DNA from 4 places in the Bradyrhizobium sp. DN3 genome. Region 1 is predicted to be linked to each of the others. Evidence: predicted binding sites of a transcription regulator. Region 1 holds the regulator's gene; each other region holds the start of a gene.
The links. The regulator PhoB, encoded in region 1, activates phosphate uptake and scavenging genes when phosphate is short. The targets are predictions, from matches to a motif close to TGTCATNNANCTGTCAT.
Positions count from the first base shown of each region.

Region 2: the regulator PhoB is predicted to act here: its motif matches at 3,938-3,954, upstream of AAE027_RS33625 (YdcH family protein).
Region 3: the regulator PhoB is predicted to act here: its motif matches at 2,497-2,513, upstream of AAE027_RS35035 (DUF2794 domain-containing protein).
Region 4: the regulator PhoB is predicted to act here: its motif matches at 2,052-2,068, upstream of AAE027_RS17600 (DUF47 domain-containing protein).

Region 1 covers NZ_JAULLN010000060.1:3,561-8,438, reverse strand. The annotation lists gene pstC (phosphate ABC transporter permease subunit PstC) at 1-443, shown strand, start outside; gene pstA (phosphate ABC transporter permease PstA) at 445-1,290, shown strand; gene pstB (phosphate ABC transporter ATP-binding protein PstB) at 1,287-2,105, shown strand; gene phoU (phosphate signaling complex protein PhoU) at 2,117-2,833, shown strand; gene phoB (phosphate regulon transcriptional regulator PhoB) at 2,849-3,556, shown strand; gene AAE027_RS38910 (GcrA family cell cycle regulator) at 3,800-4,312, opposite strand; gene AAE027_RS38905 (aspartate aminotransferase family protein) at 4,781-4,878, shown strand, end outside.
Region 2 covers NZ_JAULLN010000032.1:28,273-33,150, forward strand. The annotation lists gene aqpZ (aquaporin Z) at 1-292, shown strand, start outside; gene AAE027_RS33595 (5-(carboxyamino)imidazole ribonucleotide synthase) at 429-1,535, opposite strand; gene purE (5-(carboxyamino)imidazole ribonucleotide mutase) at 1,532-2,020, opposite strand; gene AAE027_RS33605 (GGDEF domain-containing protein) at 2,162-2,872, shown strand; gene AAE027_RS33610 (hypothetical protein) at 2,875-3,126, opposite strand; gene AAE027_RS33615 (hypothetical protein) at 3,148-3,366, opposite strand; gene AAE027_RS33620 (YdcH family protein) at 3,506-3,712, opposite strand; gene AAE027_RS33625 (YdcH family protein) at 4,041-4,220, shown strand; gene AAE027_RS33630 (NAD(P)/FAD-dependent oxidoreductase) at 4,326-4,878, opposite strand, start outside.
Region 3 covers NZ_JAULLN010000036.1:46,651-51,528, forward strand. The annotation lists gene AAE027_RS35020 (ABC transporter permease) at 1-121, shown strand, start outside; gene AAE027_RS35025 (Bax inhibitor-1/YccA family protein) at 391-1,182, shown strand; gene AAE027_RS35030 (GNAT family N-acetyltransferase) at 1,443-1,973, shown strand; gene AAE027_RS35035 (DUF2794 domain-containing protein) at 2,063-2,434, opposite strand; gene AAE027_RS35040 (DUF1223 domain-containing protein) at 3,022-3,798, opposite strand; gene acnA (aconitate hydratase AcnA) at 4,020-4,878, opposite strand, start outside.
Region 4 covers NZ_JAULLN010000011.1:2,041-6,918, reverse strand. The annotation lists gene AAE027_RS17615 (ABC transporter substrate-binding protein) at 1-56, shown strand, start outside; gene AAE027_RS17610 (branched-chain amino acid ABC transporter permease) at 121-984, shown strand; gene AAE027_RS17605 (branched-chain amino acid ABC transporter permease) at 986-1,954, shown strand; gene AAE027_RS17600 (DUF47 domain-containing protein) at 2,111-2,755, shown strand; gene AAE027_RS17595 (inorganic phosphate transporter) at 2,827-3,831, shown strand; gene sugE (quaternary ammonium compound efflux SMR transporter SugE) at 3,824-4,138, opposite strand; gene AAE027_RS17585 (peptide chain release factor 3) at 4,296-4,878, shown strand, end outside.

The DNA of each region.
Region 1 (4,878 bases):
TGTTCAATGCCGCGCTGATCCTCGCCATCATGGTGCTGCCCTTCATCACCTCGATCTCGGTCGACGTGTTCAAGACGGTGCCGCCGGTGCTGAAAGAGGCCGCCTATGGCGTCGGCTGCACCACCTGGGAAGTCGTCCGCAGCGTGGTGATCCCCTACACCCGTGTCGGCATCATCGGCGGTGTCATGCTGGCGCTGGGCCGCGCGCTCGGCGAGACCATGGCGGTGACCTTCATCATCGGAAACTCGTTCCGGATCTCCTCGTCGATCTTCGCACCGGGCACCACGATCTCGGCCGCGATCGCCTCCGAGTTCGCCGAGAGCGACGGCCTGCACCAGTCCGGCCTGATCCTGCTCGGTCTGCTCCTGTTCGTGCTGACGTTCTTCGTGCTCGCGGCCGCGCGGCTGATGCTGCTGCGTCTGGAACAGAAGGCGGGGAAGTGACATGAACCCGATTTACGCACGCCGCCGCCGCACCGACATCGTCATCCGCGGGCTCTGCATCGCCGCCGCCGCCTTCGGCGTCACCTGGCTCGCGCTGATCCTGATCACGCTGCTCTACAACGGCCTTAGCGGCCTGAACCTCCAGGTCTTCACCGAGAACACGCCGCCGCCCGGCTCCTCCGAAGGCGGCCTGCTCAACGCCATCGTCGGCTCGCTGATCATGACCGTGCTCGGCGTCGGCATCGGCGCGCCACTCGGCTTGTTCGCCGGCACCTATCTCGCCGAGTACGGCCGCAACGACAAGCTGACCTCGGTGATCCGCTTCATCAACGACATCCTGTTGTCGGCGCCCTCGATCATCATCGGCCTGTTCATCTACGGCGCCGTGGTGGTGCCGATGCGCGGCTTCTCGGCGATCGCGGGTAGCCTCGCGCTCGCCGTGATCGTCATCCCCGTGGTGCTTCGCACCACCGAGGACATGCTGCTTCTGGTGCCGAACGCGCTGCGCGAGGCGGCCTCCGCGCTCGGCCTGCCGCGCTCGCTGGTGATCAAGCGCATCGCCTACCGCGCCGCGCGCTCCGGCCTCATCACCGGCGTGCTGCTCGCCACCGCCCGCGTCGCCGGCGAGACCGCGCCGCTGCTGTTCACCGCGCTGTCGAACCAGTTCTTCAGCCTCGGCCTGAACAAGACGATGGCCAACCTGCCCGTGACCATCAACAATTTCGTGCAGAGCCCCTACGCCTATTGGAAGCAACTCGCCTGGAGCGGCGCGCTGCTGATCACGCTCACCGTGCTTGCCCTGAACATTGGCGCCCGCATCCTCGGTGCCGAGAGGACCGCAAAATGACCGACCTGTCCGTATCCGTGAGTTCCAACGCTCACCTGGCCTCGCATCCGCTGCCGGAAGCGCCCGCCAAGGTGACGGTGCGCAACCTCAACTTCTATTACGGCGAGCATCACGCGCTGAAGAACATCAACCTGACGCTCGGCACCAACCGCGTCACGGCGTTCATCGGCCCGTCGGGCTGCGGCAAGTCGACCCTGCTGCGCATCTTCAACCGGATGTACGACCTCTATCCGGGCCAGCGCGTCACCGGTCAGCTGATGCTCGACCAGACCAACATTCTCGACCCCAAGCTCGACCTCAATCTGCTGCGCGCCCGCGTCGGCATGGTGTTCCAGAAGCCGACGCCGTTCCCGATGACGATCTACGAGAACATCGCCTTCGGTATCCGCCTCTACGAGAAGATCTCGAAGTCGGAGATGGACGACCGGGTCGAGAAGGCGCTGCGCGGCGGCGCGCTGTGGAACGAGGTCAAGGACAAGCTCAACGCTTCGGGCCTGTCGCTCTCCGGCGGCCAGCAGCAGCGCCTCTGCATCGCCCGCACGGTCGCGGTGCGGCCTGAAGTGATCTTGTTCGACGAGCCCTGCTCGGCGCTCGATCCGATCTCGACCGCCAAGGTCGAGGAGCTGATCCAGGAACTGTCCGAGAACTACACGATCGCGATCGTCACCCACAACATGCAGCAGGCGGCGCGCGTCTCCGACAAGACCGCCTTCATGTATCTCGGCGAACTGATCGAGTTCGACGACACCAGCAAGATCTTCACGTCGCCGAGCGACCGGCGTACGCAGGATTACATTACCGGCCGGTTCGGCTGAGGAGACGGGACATGGGTACTGAACATACCGCAAAGGCCTTTGACACCGACCTCCAGGAGCTCACCCGCCTGGTCGCCGAGATGGGCGGCATCGCCGAGCGCATGATCGTCGATTCCGTCGACGCTCTGATCCGCCGCGACGTCGCGCTCGGTCAGCGCGTCGTCACCACCGACGCCGAGCTCGATGCGCTGCAGAAGCGCATCGAGGAGCGCGCCGTGCTCACCATCGCCCGCCGCCAGCCGATGGCGGTGGATCTGCGCGAGATCGTCGGCGCCATGCGCGTCGCCACCGATCTCGAGCGCATCGGCGACCTCGCCAAGAACATGGGCAAGCGCGTTGCGGCGCTGGAGACGGACTTCCATCCGCTAAAACTGTTTCGCGGCCTGGAGCACATGACCGACCTCGTGCAGCAGCAGGTCAAGTCGGTGCTGGACGCCTATGCCGCGCATGATCTGCCGGCGGCAATGGCGGTGTGGAAGGGCGATGAGGAAGTCGACGCCATCTGCACCTCGCTGTTCCGCGAACTCCTCACCTACATGATGGAGGATCCGCGCAACATCTCGTTCTGCATCCATCTGATGTTCTGCGCCAAGAACATCGAGCGGATCGGCGACCACGCCACCAACATCGCCGAGACCGTGTTCTACATGATCGAGGGTCAGGCGATCACCGACAAGCGGCCGAAGGGCGATATGACGACCTTCGCCACGACGGTACCGAATACCTGAGGGAGCGACGACAACATGGGCGCACGCATTATGGTGGTTGAGGACGAGGAAGCTCTCACCGAGCTTCTCCGTTACAACCTCGAAGGCGACGGCTATGACGTGGAGACGGTGATGCGCGGCGACGACGCCGACACCCGCCTCAAGGAACACATCCCGGATCTGATCGTGCTCGACTGGATGCTGCCGGGACTGTCGGGCATCGAGCTGTGCCGGCGGCTGCGCACCCGTCCCGAGACCAAGCAGCTCCCGATCATCATGCTCACCGCGCGCGGCGAGGAGAGCGAGCGGGTGCGGGGTCTTGCGACCGGCGCCGACGACTACATCGTCAAGCCGTTCTCGGTGCCGGAGCTGCTCGCGCGCGTGAAGGGCCTTCTGCGGCGCGCAAGTCCGGAGCGGCTCGCCACCGTGCTCGCCTATGGCGACATCGAGCTCGATCGCGACAAGCGCCGGGTGGCGCGCTCGGGCCGGCCGATCGATCTCGGCCCGACCGAATATCGCCTGCTGGAGTTCTTCCTGGAGCATCCCGGCCGCGTGTTCTCGCGCGAGCAGCTGCTCGACAGCGTCTGGGGCCGCGACATCTATATCGACGAGCGCACCGTGGACGTCCATATCGGCCGCCTGCGCAAGCTGCTCAATCTCGGCCGCGAGCAGGACCCGATCCGCACCGTCCGCGGCGCCGGCTATGCGCTGGATGATCGGTTTGCGAAAGCGGAGCAGACGTAAGGCGTTTGGTGGGGATGAGTTAGCGAGCTGTCGCCCCAATTTCCGTGTCGTCCCGGCGAAGGCCGGGACCCATACCGCGTGATCTATCGATTGGGCGCGGTCTTGATTGCACGGTGCAGCCGCATCATTGAGAGTCTTCGCCAAATGGCATTCGGTGGCTATGGGTCCCGGCCTTCGCCGGGACGACACCGATCATGTAGAGCCGCGATCGCACGACGGCTCATTTCTGGCCTCAGAACGAACTCACCGCGTGCTCGGCTTGGCCGGCGCCCGCCGGCGATCCGCGGCCGGCTGATAGGCGACGCGCGAGTGCTGGGCACAGTAGGGCAGGCCGGACAGCGCCCTGCCGCCGCAGAAGAAGAAATCCGGGCTCGAGGGATCGCCGACCGGCCAGTGGCAGGTTGCCTCGTTCAATTCCAGCAGCGACAGCCGCTGGCTCATCGGCACCACGTTGTCGTAGGTGACCGGTTCGACCTCCACCTCGACCTCGAAGGCCTGCGCCAGCGCGGTGTTGCCGCGCGAGATCGGCCGGGTCACCCGCATCATGTGCTGTGCTGGGCGCGCCTTGCGCGGCCGCGGCGCGGCCGAAGATGGGCTCTTGGCGCGGCCCGACAGGCCGAGCCTGTGCACTTTGCCGATCACGGCATTGCGGGTCACATTGCCGAGCTCGGCCGCGATCTGGCTGGCCGAAAGTCCGGCCTCCCAGAGCTTTTTCAGCTGCTCGACGCGATCGTCGGACCAGGTCAAAACCGTCATTGCACCCTTTCCCTCGCTGCGCGCCGCCATCCTGGGGCCTCACAGCGAATGCCTAAGCCTTGAAAAACCCGTGCCGCCAGAATCCCTTAAGGCTCGCCGGGCGCGCTACTGACGCCCGAACGTTTACGCCGGTACATGAGGACTTAGAGGATCAGAACCGCTGCACGAGATGTCGTATCTGACAGGCCAAACGCTACAATATGGCGTGACTCCCGCGCAAGAGTCCGCCGACTCGCTTCCACATGTTCCGTGGTGAAAACCCCGCAAAATCGGCACCGCAAGACTACGGATTCAGCGTTTCGCGAGGCTTTCCGGGCGGCATTGACACCGGTCTTGCCAGGCATAAGATAGTGCCGCGTGCCGCCCTTAAAAGGCGGCACGTTTCGTTTTCCGGACCGGTCAATGGTGCGCTGCGCAAGGCACGCCAGGCAGGTCTCAACTTTCAAATGCAACATCCAAGTGATGGTCATGACCAACAGCGCCGCGCCGCATCTGCTTCCCGTTTTCGCCAGGGCCGACCTTGGTTTCGAGCGCGGCGAAGGCTGCTGGCTGATCGCGACCAATGG
Region 2 (4,878 bases), on a different contig from region 1:
GTTCCTGTTCATCATCATGGGCGCCACCCATGGCCGTGCGCCCGCGGGCTTCGCGCCGCTCGCAATCGGGCTCTCGCTGGTGATGATCCATCTCGTCAGCATCCCCGTCACCAACACCTCGGTGAACCCGGCGCGCAGCACGGGTCCCGCGCTGTTCGTCGGCGGCTGGGCGCTGTCGCAGCTCTGGCTGTTCTGGGTCGCGCCATTGATCGGCGGCGCGCTGGGCGGGGTGATCTACCGCTGGCTCAGCGAGGAGCCCACAGGCATCGTCGCAGGCGTGAAGACCGCGTAATCGCTAGAGCATGATCCGGAAAAGTGTGCAGCGGTTTTCCGGAAAGATCGTGCTCAAACTATAACCTAACGCGCGATGACGATTCATCCTGATCTCATCGCGCTTTAGGGGGATCGCAGCGATTGCTGCGGTCCCCTCAGGTGCCTTTCGTCGGCCTGACTTCGGTGACGTGTCCCATCTTGCGGCCGGGGCGCGGCGTGCCCTTGCCGTAGATGTGCACCGTGGCGCCGGGAACGGTCAGCCACTTGTCGTAGTCCTTGATCTCGTCGCCGATCAGATTGGTCATGGTGACGACTTCGCCGTGGCGCACGGGCTTGCCGAGCGGCCAGCCGGCGATGGCGCGGATGTGCTGCTCGAACTGCGAAATGGATGCGCCGTCCAGCGTCCAGTGTCCGGAATTGTGCACGCGCGGAGCGATCTCGTTGACCAGCACCTTCGGTCCGGTGCCATTGGCGAGCACGAACATCTCGACGGCGAGCACGCCGACATAGTCCAGCGCGGTCGCGATCTTGCCGGCGACGCTGCGCGCTTCCTCGGCGAGAGAATCCGGGATCGGCGCGGGCGCGCGCGATATCTTCAGAATGTGGTCGCGGTGCTCGTTCTCGGTGACGTCGAAACACTCGACCTGACCCGCGGCCGAGCGCGCGGCGATCACGGAGATCTCGCGCTCGAACGGCACGAAGGCCTCCAGGATCGCCGATTTGGTGGCGAGACTGGTCCACACCTTGGCGATGTCGTCGCCCTCGCGGATGATGGCCTGGCCCTTGCCGTCATAACCGAAGCGGCGGGTCTTCAGTACGGCCGGAAGACCGATTCGCGCGATCGCCTCGCGCAGCGACGAGACGGAGGTGACGTCGGCATAGGCGGCCGTGCCGATGCTGAGCCGCGTCACGAAATCCTTCTCGGCCAGCCGGTCCTGGGTGGTCTCGAGGATCTTCCGGTTGGGCAGCACCGGGCGGCGCGCATCCAGCACCATCGCGGCGGCCGCCGGCACGTTCTCGAATTCGTAGGTGATGACGTCGACGTCGTTGGCGAACAGCTCGAGCGCCTCGACATCGGCATATTCGGCGCAGGTCGCATTCAGGACCACGTCGAAGGCCGGCGAATCCGGATCGGGCGAGAACATCTGGCAGCGCAGCCCGAGCCGCGCCGCAGCCATGGCCAGCATCCGGCCCAGTTGTCCGCCGCCGAGAATTCCGATGGTGTCACCGGGCTTCAGCTTCACCTGCCTGGCGTCGGTCACGCCTTGTCCTCCGGACGCTCGGCAACCGCCTCGGTCTGCGCCTTGCGCCAGGCGGCCAGGCGACCGGACAGGGCGGGGTCGGACAGCGCCAGCACGGAAGCCGCCAGCAGCGCCGCATTGATCGCGCCGGCCTTGCCGATGGCGAGGGTGCCGACCGGGATGCCGGCGGGCATCTGAACGATCGAATACAGAGAATCGAGGCCTTTGAGCGTCTTCGATTCGATGGGCACACCGAACACCGGCAGTTCCGTCAGCGACGCCGCCATGCCCGGCAGGTGCGCGGCGCCGCCGGCGCCGGCGATGATGACCTTGTAACCCGCCGCCTTGGCGCCCTTGGCGAAAGCGAACAGCCGGTCGGGGGTGCGGTGCGCCGAAACGATGCGGGTGTCGGCGACGACGCCGAGCGCGGCAAGCGTATCGGCGGCATGCCGCATCGTGTCCCAGTCCGACTGGCTTCCCATGATGATGGCGATCGGCGCGGTCATGACGTCAAATGTGCCCGGAAAACAGAAAGATAGGCCAGATTAAAGGTTCCGGCCGGCGGCTCGCAAGGCGGTGGCAAGGAGAAGGGAATGCACTATCCTGTCTTGGTGAATCCCCGCAAGCCTTCATTGAGCAGGATGCCCATGAAGAAACCAAAAAGGGCGAGTGCTGCGAAGGCCAAAACGGGCCGAAAGACCAGCGCCAGCCGCTCCAAAGCCGCTGCCAAGCGTCCGGCCAGGCCGGCGCGGCGCCGAACGCCGGCCGATGGCGCCACGGAAGCCATCAAGGCGACCATCCGCGGCTTGCGGAGCAAGCTCAAGGCGGCGGAGCGGCGCGTCGCGGAGCTCGAGGCGGCCGCCGACACCGACTTCCTGCTCGAGATTCCGAACCGGCGCGGCTTCGAGCGCGAGCTCAACCGTGCCATTGCCTACATGAAGCGCTACCGCGCCAGCGGCGCGCTGATCGTGCTCGACGTCGATCGGCTGAAGCCGATCAACGATTCCTTCGGACACGCCGCCGGCGACGAGGTGCTGAAGGCGATTGCCGCGACGCTAACGCGGCAGGTCCGCGCCTCGGATATGGTCGGTCGTCTTGGCGGCGACGAGTTCGCGCTGCTGCTGTGGAATCTCAGCGAGACCGACGCCAAGGCGAAGGCCGCCATCCTCGAGCAGGCGATCGACGAACTATCTTTCACGTTTCAGGGCCGGCACGTGGCTGCGGGCGCTTCCGCTGGCGTGGCGCTGCTGGGGCCGCAGTCCGACGCAGGCCGCGCCCTCGAGGAAGCCGATGCCGCCATGTATGTGCGCAAGGCGCACCGGCGTCACGAGCCACGGATCAGGCCCGTCAGCAGCTGATCCTACAGCGTGGTGAGATCTTGCGGCACATTGCCGAACTTGCGCAGCAGTGTGGCGTCGCCGAATTCGCCGGTCATGGGATCGCCGCTGCGGCTGAACGCGATCGCGCCGATGTGACCGGCACCGCGCGACAAGATTTCGGCGCGCCGCAACGCGGCCGCCGAACTCTGGCACTCCTCTGCGGCGCCCGCGACGGGCGATCCGTCAGCATCGATCAGGAAGGGCATTGCAACGTAGTAGGTCACATCCGACATGGCGTTGCTCCGATGTTGAACTCAGGCGGCGCTGCTCTTGCTCCGCATCTTGCTGAGCGAGGTCTCCGGAATGCAGCCGGCGGAAATCGCCGCCTGCAATTCCGCCAGCTCGGCTTCCAGATATTCATTGGCCATGATCAGCGCCTTGATGGTGCTGCGCAGATTGCCGTCGCACATCGCGATCGCCTGATCGCAGGCTTGTTCATAATGGCTGTTGTCGAGAAGGGCGGTTGCCGACATCTGCGTTGTCCTTCTGCCTTTTCCTTGGCGTTTTCCCTGGCCTGTCTGGAGCCGGGACGTCCTGAATGTTCCTATTTTGTTCTTTTTGAGTCAAGCGAATTCAGATACGGCGAGCCACCGCGAAAGATCGGCGGAGGGCTCAGGCGATGATGTCGGGCGTGATCTGGTCTTCGATGAACGCGATGCGATCGCGCAACAAGAGCTTACGCTTCTTCAACCGCTGTAACCGCAACAGGTCGGGCGCGGGCGATTGATGCAGTGCATCGATCGCCGCATCGAGATCTCGGTGTTCCTGCTGCAACCGGGTGAGCTCGACTTCGAGCTCACGCTCGTTTTCATTGGTCATGTCTGCGGTGGCCGAAAACCGATAGGCGTGAGATCTGGGCTGTGGATGCCCTGTGGAAATTATCGTCCTTGCGCGGCGTGACCGCAAGCGATCTGCGGCCATTGCCCGCCTATCTCCCGCAACATATTTCTGCGAGTCGCTGCGTCGCTGCGCAGGCGCATTGATATCATGGATTTTTCTTGCGTGGTTCCTTACTCACGCTTCGTTACATATGAATTTTCAAAAATGACGCCGCGACGACGGATACCCATCGACAGAACGAATCGGTGATGTACAGTCTCTCGTCCGGATCGAATCCTGAGGTTCAACCCTACCGAGGAGGTTTCGAATGACAATTCAGGCACATCTTGTTGAATTGGAACGGAAGCACAAACTTCTCGAAAACGAATTGCACGAAGCTCTCGTGCACCTTTCAACAGACGACCTGCAAATTGTTGAGTTGAAGCGCCGGAAGTTGATGGTCAAGGACCAGATCGAGCGTCTGAAGCAAGGCGACACGCTCCACTAGTGACCCCCGTAACAGCGTAGAGTTGATCGTACCCTTTCAAGCGGGGATGAGTGCCTTTGCGCTCACCCCTGCTGCAATGTGCGTCGTGCAAATTATGCGCGGCGCCTAGATGTCTGCGAGTTCGGCGACGTGATCGGCGATCGCAAGCGACGACGTCAGTCCCGGCGATTCGATGCCGAACAGGTTGATCAAGCCTGCGACGCCGTGATCGCGCGGGCCCTGCATCAGAAAATCCTGCGTGGCCACCGCCGGCGGCACGATCTTCGGGCGAATGCCTGAATAGCTCGGCATCAACGCCCCGTCGGGCAGCGTCGGCCAGTATTTACGGATCGCGGGATAGAAGCGCTCGGCGCGTGACGGATCGACCTCGTAATTGATCGTCTCGATCCACTCGACGTCAGGGCCGAAGCGGGCCTGCCCTGCCATGTCCAGCGTCAGGTGCACCCCTAACCCGCCGGGCTCGGGCACCGGGTAGATCAGGTGCGAGAACGGCGCCCTTGCATTGCAGCTGAAGTAATTTCCCTTGGCAAGATAGGCCGGCGGAATCCGGTCCAGCGGTATGCCGTCGATGTTGCGCGCCACCGTCGTTGCCGAGAGCCCCGCAGCATTGATGAGCAGGTCGCATTGCAGCGTCATCGGCGCCTCGCCGCCAGCCTCG
Region 3 (4,878 bases), on a different contig from region 1:
GCAGGCCGGCAGCGCCGCCAGCGTGGTCGCGGCCGCGCTCGTCGTCACTGTGGGGCTCGGGCTCGCCGGCACGCTGCTCGCGTTGAACAAAAAGCCCGCGACGGTGTTGCGGAATTTGTGACAAAAGGTAGCGGATGGGCGCGCGGGAGCGGAATCGCACGATTCCTGCGATTAACCACGTCCGCCCGTCAGGATTGTGGCCGAGGGCGACATTCGGCCGCGCGTGGACGGTTGCAGCGAATGTGTTAGTTTCCCACATATCGAGTGGGTTCGGAGCCCCGATTGTGAGCCAAAATTTAGTCGGCTGGCAGCGGTATCCGAGATAGAACTGACGAACCGGCGGCGTGGCGACCCTCATGCCGGACCGGACCAACCAACGGGAATTCGACCATGTCGGACCTAGACCGTAACTACGCTTCTCCTTTCGGCAGGGCCGCCGGGCGTGTTGACGCCGCGACGGTCGATGCCGGCCTGCGCGCCTATATGCTGCGCATCTACAATTACATGAGCATCGGCCTGGCCATCACGGGCCTTGCCGCGCTCGGCGTCTACATGGCCGCCGTGACGGACGTCCCGACGCCGGAAGCCGTCCGCGTCGGCAAGCTGTTCCTGACGCCATTCGGCTACGCGATGTTCGTGAGCCCCCTGAAGTGGCTGTTCATGCTGGCGCCGCTCGCGATGGTGTTCGTGATCTCGGCGGGCATCAACCGTCTGGCACCCTCGACGGCCCAGATCCTGTTCTGGGTGTTCTCGGCGCTGATGGGCATCTCGCTGTCGTCGATCTTTTTGGTGTTCACGCACACCTCGATCGTGCGGGTGTTCTTCATCACCGCGGCGACCTTCGGTGCGCTCAGCCTCTACGGCTACACCACCAAGCGTGACCTGACCGGAATGGGCTCGTTCCTGTTCATGGGCCTGATCGGCATCATCATTGCAAGCCTGGTGAACCTGTTCCTGGCGAGCTCGATGCTGCAGTTCATCGTGTCGGTGGTCGGCGTGCTGGTGTTCGCGGGCCTCACCGCCTGGGATACCCAGCGGCTGAAGAACGACTACATCTACGGCTACGCCTCGGCCGGCGGTGACATCGCAGAGCGTGCGGCCATCACCGGCGCGCTGTCGCTGTACCTGAACTTCATCAACCTGTTCACGCTGCTGTTGCAGCTCCTCGGCCAGCGCGACTAACGCCAGAACGAGGGAACGACATGAACCCCGGCCGTAAGGCCGGGGTTTTTGTTTGTGGCGGGGCTGTACCCACAGGCACCGTCATTGCGAGGAGCTCTTGCGACGAAGCAATCCAGAGTGCCTCCACGGATGCATTTCTGGATTGCTTCGCGGAGCCTGTCATCGGGCCGCGCGTTGCGCGGACCCGGTGGCTCGCAATGACGCCGGAGAAGCAGCGCAGCCCCTTCCAGCGGCCGCGGGAAGCCTCTAATCTTCTCCCCATGTCCGCACCTGAAATCAGGCCCACCGCCGAGGCCGACCTTCCCGCCATCACCGCCATCTATCAGCAGGCCGTCCGCGAGGGCACCGCGACGTTCGAGCTGGAGCCGCCCGACCTTGCCGAGATGACGCGGCGTTATCGCGCGCTGATCGACGGCGGCTATCCCTATTTCGTCGCCATCCTCGATCGTCGCGTCGCCGGCTATGCCTATGCCGGGGCCTACCGGCCGCGGCCGGCCTATCGCTTCACGGTCGAGAATTCGATCTATCTCGATCCCTCCTTCCACCGCCGCGGTGTCGGCTCGCTGCTGCTGGAGCGGCTGATCACCGAATGCGAGACGCGCGGCTTCCGTCAGATGATCGCCGTGATCGGCGATTCCGCCAATGCCGGCTCGATCGGCGTTCACACCAAGAGCGGCTTCAAGATGATCGGCACGCATCCCAATGTCGGGCTGAAATTCGGCCGCTGGCTGGATACGGTGATGATGCAACGTGACCTCGGCGAGGGCGCGCGCACGGTGCCGGGGAAGTAGATGCCGTAGCCCGGGTGAGCGAAGCGATACCCGGGAACGGTGCAAGCAAAGTCCCGGATGTCGCTTCGCTCATCCGGGCTACGAAAGCCTCACACCACCGCCAGCTTCCGATCGATCACCAGCAGGACGCGTTCGAGCTCGTGGCCGCGGCGCAGGATCAGGCCGGTCGCCGAGATCACGCTGTACATGCCCTGCTTGCGCGCAAGCCGCGGGTCCTTCTCGATCCGATAGATCGGCACTTCCGAGGCGCGGCGATAGACCGAGAACACGGCGCGGTCCTTCAGGAAGTCGATAGCGTAGTCGCGCCACTCGCCGTCGGCGACCATGCGGCCGTAGAGATTGAGAATCCGGTGCAGCTCGAGGCGGTTGAACGTCACCCGATTCGGCTGCGTCGTCGCAGCGGCGGGGCGCGCCGCCGCGCGCTGCTCGCTCGGCTCGGCATCCTCCGACATCAGATTCATGGGAAGCGCCTCCTCATCGCACGGCATGACCCGCGTCCGCGACAACCGGAACCTCTGGCATCATGACAGTTGCATGATTGCGCCAACCGGTCCCTACCGCAAGGGGCCTCCCCGTTCGACTCATCGAATCGGGACACACGCAATGGTGGAACTTTGTCGCGGCAAACCGTCACGGGATCGTTAGCAGGAATCATAGTGTCGCCGCTTTTCCGCCTAGCGACTGCCGCCCTGCACTGCGAAAAGGCTCACGTGCGTTGGCCCGGTCCTTCGGTTCCGGATTCCTCAGCCCCCAGCCCCCCGGGGTCGACAGGATCGGGTCTGTACGCGCGACAAGGAGGGCCAACGCAAGTTGGTCCTTTTTTGTTTGTGTCGGGATGTTTCCGGCTCGCCGAGCCTTCTCTCTCTCTCTCTCTCTCTCCTCATGCACCGGCTCTCCCCCTCATCCTGAGGGCCGCGCTCACGCGGCGTCTCGGAGGATAGAAAGGCCGAGCTGCATCCGCCGGGCCTGCATGGTTCGAGACGCGCGCAAGGGCGCGCTCCTCACCATGGGGAGTTAGAGCGAGTGCGAGGCTGGTGCGCGCGTGAAATCAGTGCAGCGACGTGTACGCCGCGCCCAGCATCGCACCCGGCTTCTCTCGGTTGCCATCCTGAACATAGACCACCGCGCCGTCGACGCCGTCGCGCGTGAGGTTCTCGATCGGCACCGTCCAGCTTTCCGGACGGCCGGTCCAGTCGCCGACCTTGAGCAGGTTGCGCACCACGTTGTGGTAGGTGATCTGCTGTCCGCGATTTTCGCCGCGGGTGATCGTGATCGGCACCGACTTGGCGATCGAGCAGATCCAGACCTCGCCATGCGAGACCGTGGGCTCGTTGCTCGCGGCGACGGAGACGCTGATCTGCTTGCCCGCAAGCGACATCGTCACCGGCACGCTCATCACGCCCATGCCCTTGTCGGTCTTGCCGATCGCATTCTCGATGCCGGTGCGATCGCTGCCGATGACATGGGTCGAGCCATTGACGACGACCTGCGGCGTGTAGACCTCGCGGTCGCCGCGCATGCGCGAGTAAGCACGCTGCCGCGCAGAGAACCGCGAATCGGCCAGCGTGTCCTTCCAGCCGAGATAGTCCCAATAGTCGATCGGCATGCTCAGCGCGATGACCGAGGGATCCTTGGAGAGATCGCCGATGATCTTGTCGGCGGGCGGGCAGGACGAGCAGCCCTGCGAGGTAAACAATTCGACAACGGCGCGGGGATCAGCCTCGGCAGGGCGGATGACGGCGACGATCGCACAGATGCCGAGAGCACCCGACCAGAGGGCACTGGACCAACGTGAAATCGGATGAGAAGCCGTCATTGTTGTCATGTCGAACGCCGCACACCATTGCTCGTGAGAGGGAATCTTATCGCCTGATGGTCACCGTAATCTTACGGGGCGCAGCACATTCTTCCGTCCAGGAGGAGGTTTTCCACCGGCCGGGCCCATCCGAAACGTGCCGCAAAACGCGCGAAGGCGGCCTTTTGATAGGCCGCCTTCGTTCTGGCTTCTACTCACTTCGCAGTGAGCCATCGTTCACAAATCCGCGCTTACGCCGCGAGCTTGCGCAAGACGTAATGGAGGATGCCGCCATTGCGGTAGTAATCGAGCTCGTCCAGCGTATCGATGCGGCAAAGCAGCGAAACGCGCTGCAACGAACCGTCGCCGGAGACGATCTCCGCGGTTAGCTTCTGGCGCGGCTTGAGGTCGCCGACGAGGCCGCGCAACGTGACCTTCTCGTCACCCTTCAGACCCAGCGACTGCCAGGAAGTGCCGTCCTCGAAGGTCAGCGGCAGCACGCCCATGCCGACCAGGTTCGAACGGTGGATGCGCTCGAAGCTCTGGCAGATCACGGCGCGAACGCCGAGCAGGCGCGTGCCCTTCGCGGCCCAGTCGCGCGAGGAGCCGTTGCCATATTCGGCGCCGGCGAACACCACCAGCGGCACCTTCTCTTCCTGGTACTTCATCGCGGCGTCATAGATCGACATCTGCTCGCCGTCCGGCCAGTGCTTGGTCAGACCGCCCTCGGGAATGTTGCCGTCGGCGCCCTTCAGCATGAAGTTCTTGATGCGGATGTTGGCGAAGGTGCCACGCATCATCACTTCGTGGTTGCCGCGGCGCGTGCCGTACTGATTGAAGTCCGCGGGGCGCACCTGATGCTCGCTGAGATATTTGCCGGCGGGCGAGGTGAGCTTGATCGAGCCGGCCGGCGAGATGTGGTCGGTGGTGATCTTGTCGCCGAACATGGCGAGGATGCGCGCCTCGACGATGTCGGTGACCGGCTCCGGCTCCTTCTTCATGCCGTCGAAATAGGGCGGGTTCTGCACATAGGTCGAAGACATGTTCCAGCGATAGGTTTCGCTCTCGACCGTCTTGATCTTGCGCCAGTTGGTGTCGCCCTTGAACACA
Region 4 (4,878 bases), on a different contig from region 1:
CAGACCAGGCTTTCAGGCCGCTTTCGGAAAGCGCCTGTCCGCTGGTGAAGAAGTAGTACCGACAGCGTCCGCTGGCGGGCACCGTCGTCAACAAAACGGGACTGGGTACGAGATCGATCGATGCAGGCTCTATACGCTCAGCTACTGGTGGGACTGATCAACGGCTCGTTCTACGCGCTGCTCAGTCTCGGGCTTGCCGTGATCTTCGGCATGCTCAACATCATCAATTTCGCCCATGGCGCGCTCTACATGATGGGCGCGTTCGTCGCCTATTTCCTGTTGAGCCTCGGCGGCATCAACTATTGGTGGGCGTTGCTGCTCGCGCCCATCATCGTCGGCATCTTCGGCATGATCCTGGAGCGGACCATGCTGCAATGGCTGACCGGGCTCGATCATCTCTACGGCCTGCTCCTGACCTTCGGCATTGCGCTGATCGTGCAGGGCGTGTTCCAGAACTACTTCGGCTCCTCTGGTCTGCCTTATGCCATTCCGGACCAGCTCAGGGGCGGCATGAATCTCGGCTTCATGTTCTTACCCGTCTATCGCGGCTGGGTCGTCGTGTTCTCGCTGGCGGTGTGCCTTGCGACCTGGTTCCTGATCGAGAAGACCCAGCTCGGCGCTTACCTGCGCGCCGCCACTGAAAACCCGACGCTGGTGCGCGCCTTCGGCATCAACGTACCGCGCATGATCACGCTGACTTACGGTCTCGGTGTCGGCCTTGCCGCGCTCGCCGGCGTGCTCTCGGCGCCGATCAATCAGGTGCGGCCGCTGATGGGCGCCGACCTCATCATCGTCGTGTTCGCGGTAGTCGTGATCGGCGGCATGGGATCGATCATGGGCTCCATCATCACCGGCTTTGCGCTCGGCGTGATCGAGGGCCTGACCAAGTATTTCTACCCCGAGGCCTCCAACACCGTCGTGTTCGTGCTGATGGTGCTGGTGCTCTTGGTGAAGCCAACGGGATTGACGGGAAGGGCAGCCTGATATGACGACCCTGACGGACGACACGCTGCCGACAACCCCTCGCGCCATGCGCGACGAGATGATCGTGTTCGTGGTGATGGCGCTGCTGTTGGCGGCGGTGCCGTTCACGGGAGTCTATCCGTTCTTCGTGATGCAGGCGCTGTGCTTTGCGCTGCTCGCCTGCGCTTTCAATCTGCTGGTCGGCTATGGCGGGCTGCTGTCGTTCGGCCACGCCATGTTCCTGGGAACCGCGGGCTATTGCAGTGCGCATGCGCTGAAGGTGTGGGCGCTGCCGCCCGAGCTCGGCATCCTCGTCGGCATCGCTGCGGCGTTCGTGCTGTCGATCATCACCGGCTACATCTCGATCCGCCGCCAGGGCATCTATTTCTCGATGATCACCCTGGCGCTGTCGCAGCTCCTGTACTTCATCTACCTCCAGGCGCCGTTCACCCACGGCGAGGACGGCATCCAGGGCATCCCGCAAGGGCACATGTTCGGCGTGTTCGATCTGTCCAAGCCGACGGTGCTTTATTACGTCGTGCTGGTCGGCTTCCTCGCCGGCTTCCTCTTGATCTTCCGCATCATCAACTCGCCATTCGGCGAGGTGCTGAAGTCGATCCGCGAGAACGAGCAGCGGGCGATCTCGCTCGGCTACCGCACCGACCAGTACAAGTTCCTGGCCTTCATCCTGTCGGGCACGCTGGCCGGCTTTGCCGGGGCGCTGAAAGTATTCGTGGCGCAGAACGCCTCGCTCACCGACGTGCACTGGTCGATGTCGGGCGAAGTCGTGCTGATGACGCTGGTCGGTGGCCTCGGAACCATTTTCGGTCCCGTGATCGGCGCCTTCGTGATCATCGCCATGCAGCAATATCTGGCGGGCTTCGGCCAGTGGGTGACGGTGATCCAGGGTGGGATCTTCGTGATCTGCGTGCTCACCTTCCGCCGCGGCGTCATTGGTGAAATCGCGCATTACTTCCGGAGATCGCTCTAAGTAGCTGATTTTAAATCGATTTACCGGTCGCTTGAAAGCGGTGGATGACCCGGCTCCGCGGGCGCGAGATGACACGCGCGTGGATCGAAAATGGTCTATGACAGTTTCATGACGGCCCTTCCGGGCCGGGCCATTTCCAACCGGTAGCCTGTCCCCATGATGCGATGGTTTCGTGCTTTCCTGCCCAAGGAAGAACGGTTCTTCGACCTGTTCGACCGTCATGCCCAGACCGTGATCCAGGGCTCGATCGCGCTCCAGGGCATGCTCAACGGGGGCGAGGAGACGCCGGTCTATTGCCAGCGCGTCAATCAGTTCGAGAACGACGCCGATAACATCACCCGCGAGGTGCTGACGGCAGTGCGCCGTACCTTCATCACCCCGTTCGACCGCGGCGACATCAAGAACCTGATCACCTCGATGGACGACGCCATCGACCAGATGCAGCAGACGGCGAAGGCCGTGATGCTGTTCGAGGTCCGCGCCTTCGAGCCGCCGATGCGCGAGATCGGCGGGCTTCTGATCGAATGCGCCAATCTGGTGGGACGCGCGCTGCCGCTGATGCAGTCGATCGGCCCGAACGTCGCCATGCTGAGCGCGATCACGGAAGAGCTGGGCAAGCTGGAGGGCCGTGTCGACGACCTCCACGACATCGGGCTGAAGGAGCTGTTCCTCAAGCATCGCAACGGCAACGCGATGGACTTCATCGTCGGTGTCGAGATCTACGACCATCTCGAAAAGGTTGCCGACCGCTTTGATGACGTCGCCAACGAGATCAACAGCATCGTCATCGAGCAAGTGTAGCGCATGATGCGGAAAAGTGTGCCGCGGTTTTCCGATCAAATCATGCGTAAGCTTTAAGGCAGGGCCGCGCCGTGGATGCTGCGTTGGGTTTTCCCGTCCTGGTCGGCTTGATCGCCGTCGCGCTGCTGTTCGATTTCCTGAACGGCCTGCATGACGCCGCCAATTCGATCGCGACCATCGTCTCGACCCGCGTGTTGCGGCCCCAATTCGCGGTGTTCTGGGCCGCGTTCTTCAATTTCGTCGCCTTCATGGTGTTCGGGCTGCACGTCGCCCAGACCATCGGCACCGGCATCATCGATCCCTCGATCGTCGACGCCCAGGTGATCTTCGCGGCCTTGGTCGGTGCCATCGTCTGGAACATCGTGACCTGGGCGCTCGGCATCCCGTCCTCCTCATCGCATGCGCTGATCGGCGGCCTCGTCGGCGGCGGCATGGCCAAGGCGGGCATTTCGGCGGCGGTGTGGAGCGGATTGTCCAAGACGGTGCTGGCGATCGTGCTGTCGCCGCTGGTCGGCTTCCTGCTCGCGATGATGCTGGTGGCGATCGTGTCCTGGGCCTCGGTGCGCTCGACACCGTTCGCAGTCGACCGCGCCTTCCGCATCCTGCAATTCGCCTCCGCCTCGCTCTATTCGCTCGGCCACGGCGGCAATGATGCGCAGAAGACCATGGGTATCATCGCGGTGCTGCTCTATTCGCAGGGCCATCTCGGCAGCGAATTCTCCGTACCGTTCTGGGTGGTGCTGTCCTGCCAGGCCGCGATGGCGCTGGGCACGCTGATGGGTGGCTGGCGCATCGTCCGCACCATGGGCCTGCGCATCACCAAATTGACCCCGATGCAGGGCTTTTGCGCCGAGACCGGCGGCGCTGCGACCCTGTTCATGGCGACCTTCCTCGGCGTTCCCGTCTCGACCACCCACACCATCACCGGCGCCATCGTCGGCGTCGGCGCCGCCCGCCGTGTCTCGGCGGTGCGCTGGAATGTCGCGAGCTCGATCGTCTATGCCTGGGTGATCACGATCCCGGCCGCGGCAATCGTGGCCGCGCTGAGCTGGTGGGCGGTCCAGATCGTCAAGTAACGAGCTTCAATCCGATAATTCCGAAGATGATCAAGGCGATGCTGGCGAGCCGGAAAGCGGTCGCGGGCTCATCGAACAGGATGATGCCCAGCGTCGCGGTGCCGACCGCGCCGATTCCGGTCCAGACTGCGTAGGCGGTTCCGACGGGCAGTGATTTGAGAGCAACCCCGAGCAGGATGATGCTGCCGGCCATGGCCGCGAGCGTGACGACCGACGGAACAAACTTGCTAAAGCCCTCGGTATATTTCAGGCCGATCGCCCAGGTGATCTCGAGAAGACCGGCGACGAACAAGATGCTCCAGGCCATGACGACCCTCCGTGCAAGGCAGGGCCGTCCCCGCAGGCAATGACCTATGAAAGGGAGGGCCGTCCCTCCCAAAGGCCGATATGGGGCTGGCCGGAGGGCTCCGCAATCACCAAATGAGGCTTGATCAGGCCCATTTTCCCTGCCAAACGCTCCCGCCATGTCCGACATCGCCACCACCGTAGCCGAATCGCCGGCCCGTTCCCCGCTTGCCGCTGAAGTGTCGCGGCGGCGGACCTTTGCGATCATCTCCCACCCCGACGCCGGCAAGACCACGCTGACCGAGAAGCTGCTGCTGTTCGGCGGCGCCATTAACCTCGCCGGCCAGGTCAAGGCCAAGGGCGAGCGGCGCAACACGCGCTCGGACTGGATGAAGATCGAGCGCGAGCGCGGCATCTCGGTCGTGACCTCGGTGATGACCTTCGAGTTCGAAGGCCTCGTCTTCAACCTGCTGGACACGCCGGGCCACGAGGACTTTTCGGAAGACACCTATCGCACGCTGACGGCGGTCGATTCCGCCGTGATGGTGATCGACGCCGCCAAGGGCATCGAGGCGCGCACCCGGAAGCTGTTCGAGGTGTGTCGTCTTCGGGATATCCCGATCATCACTTTCATCAACAAGATGGACCGCGAGAGCCGCGACGTCTTCGAGCTGCTCGACGAGATCGAGAAGACGCTGGCGCTCGACACCACGCCGATGACCTGGCCGGTCGGCCGCGGCCGCGACTTCCTCGGCACCTATG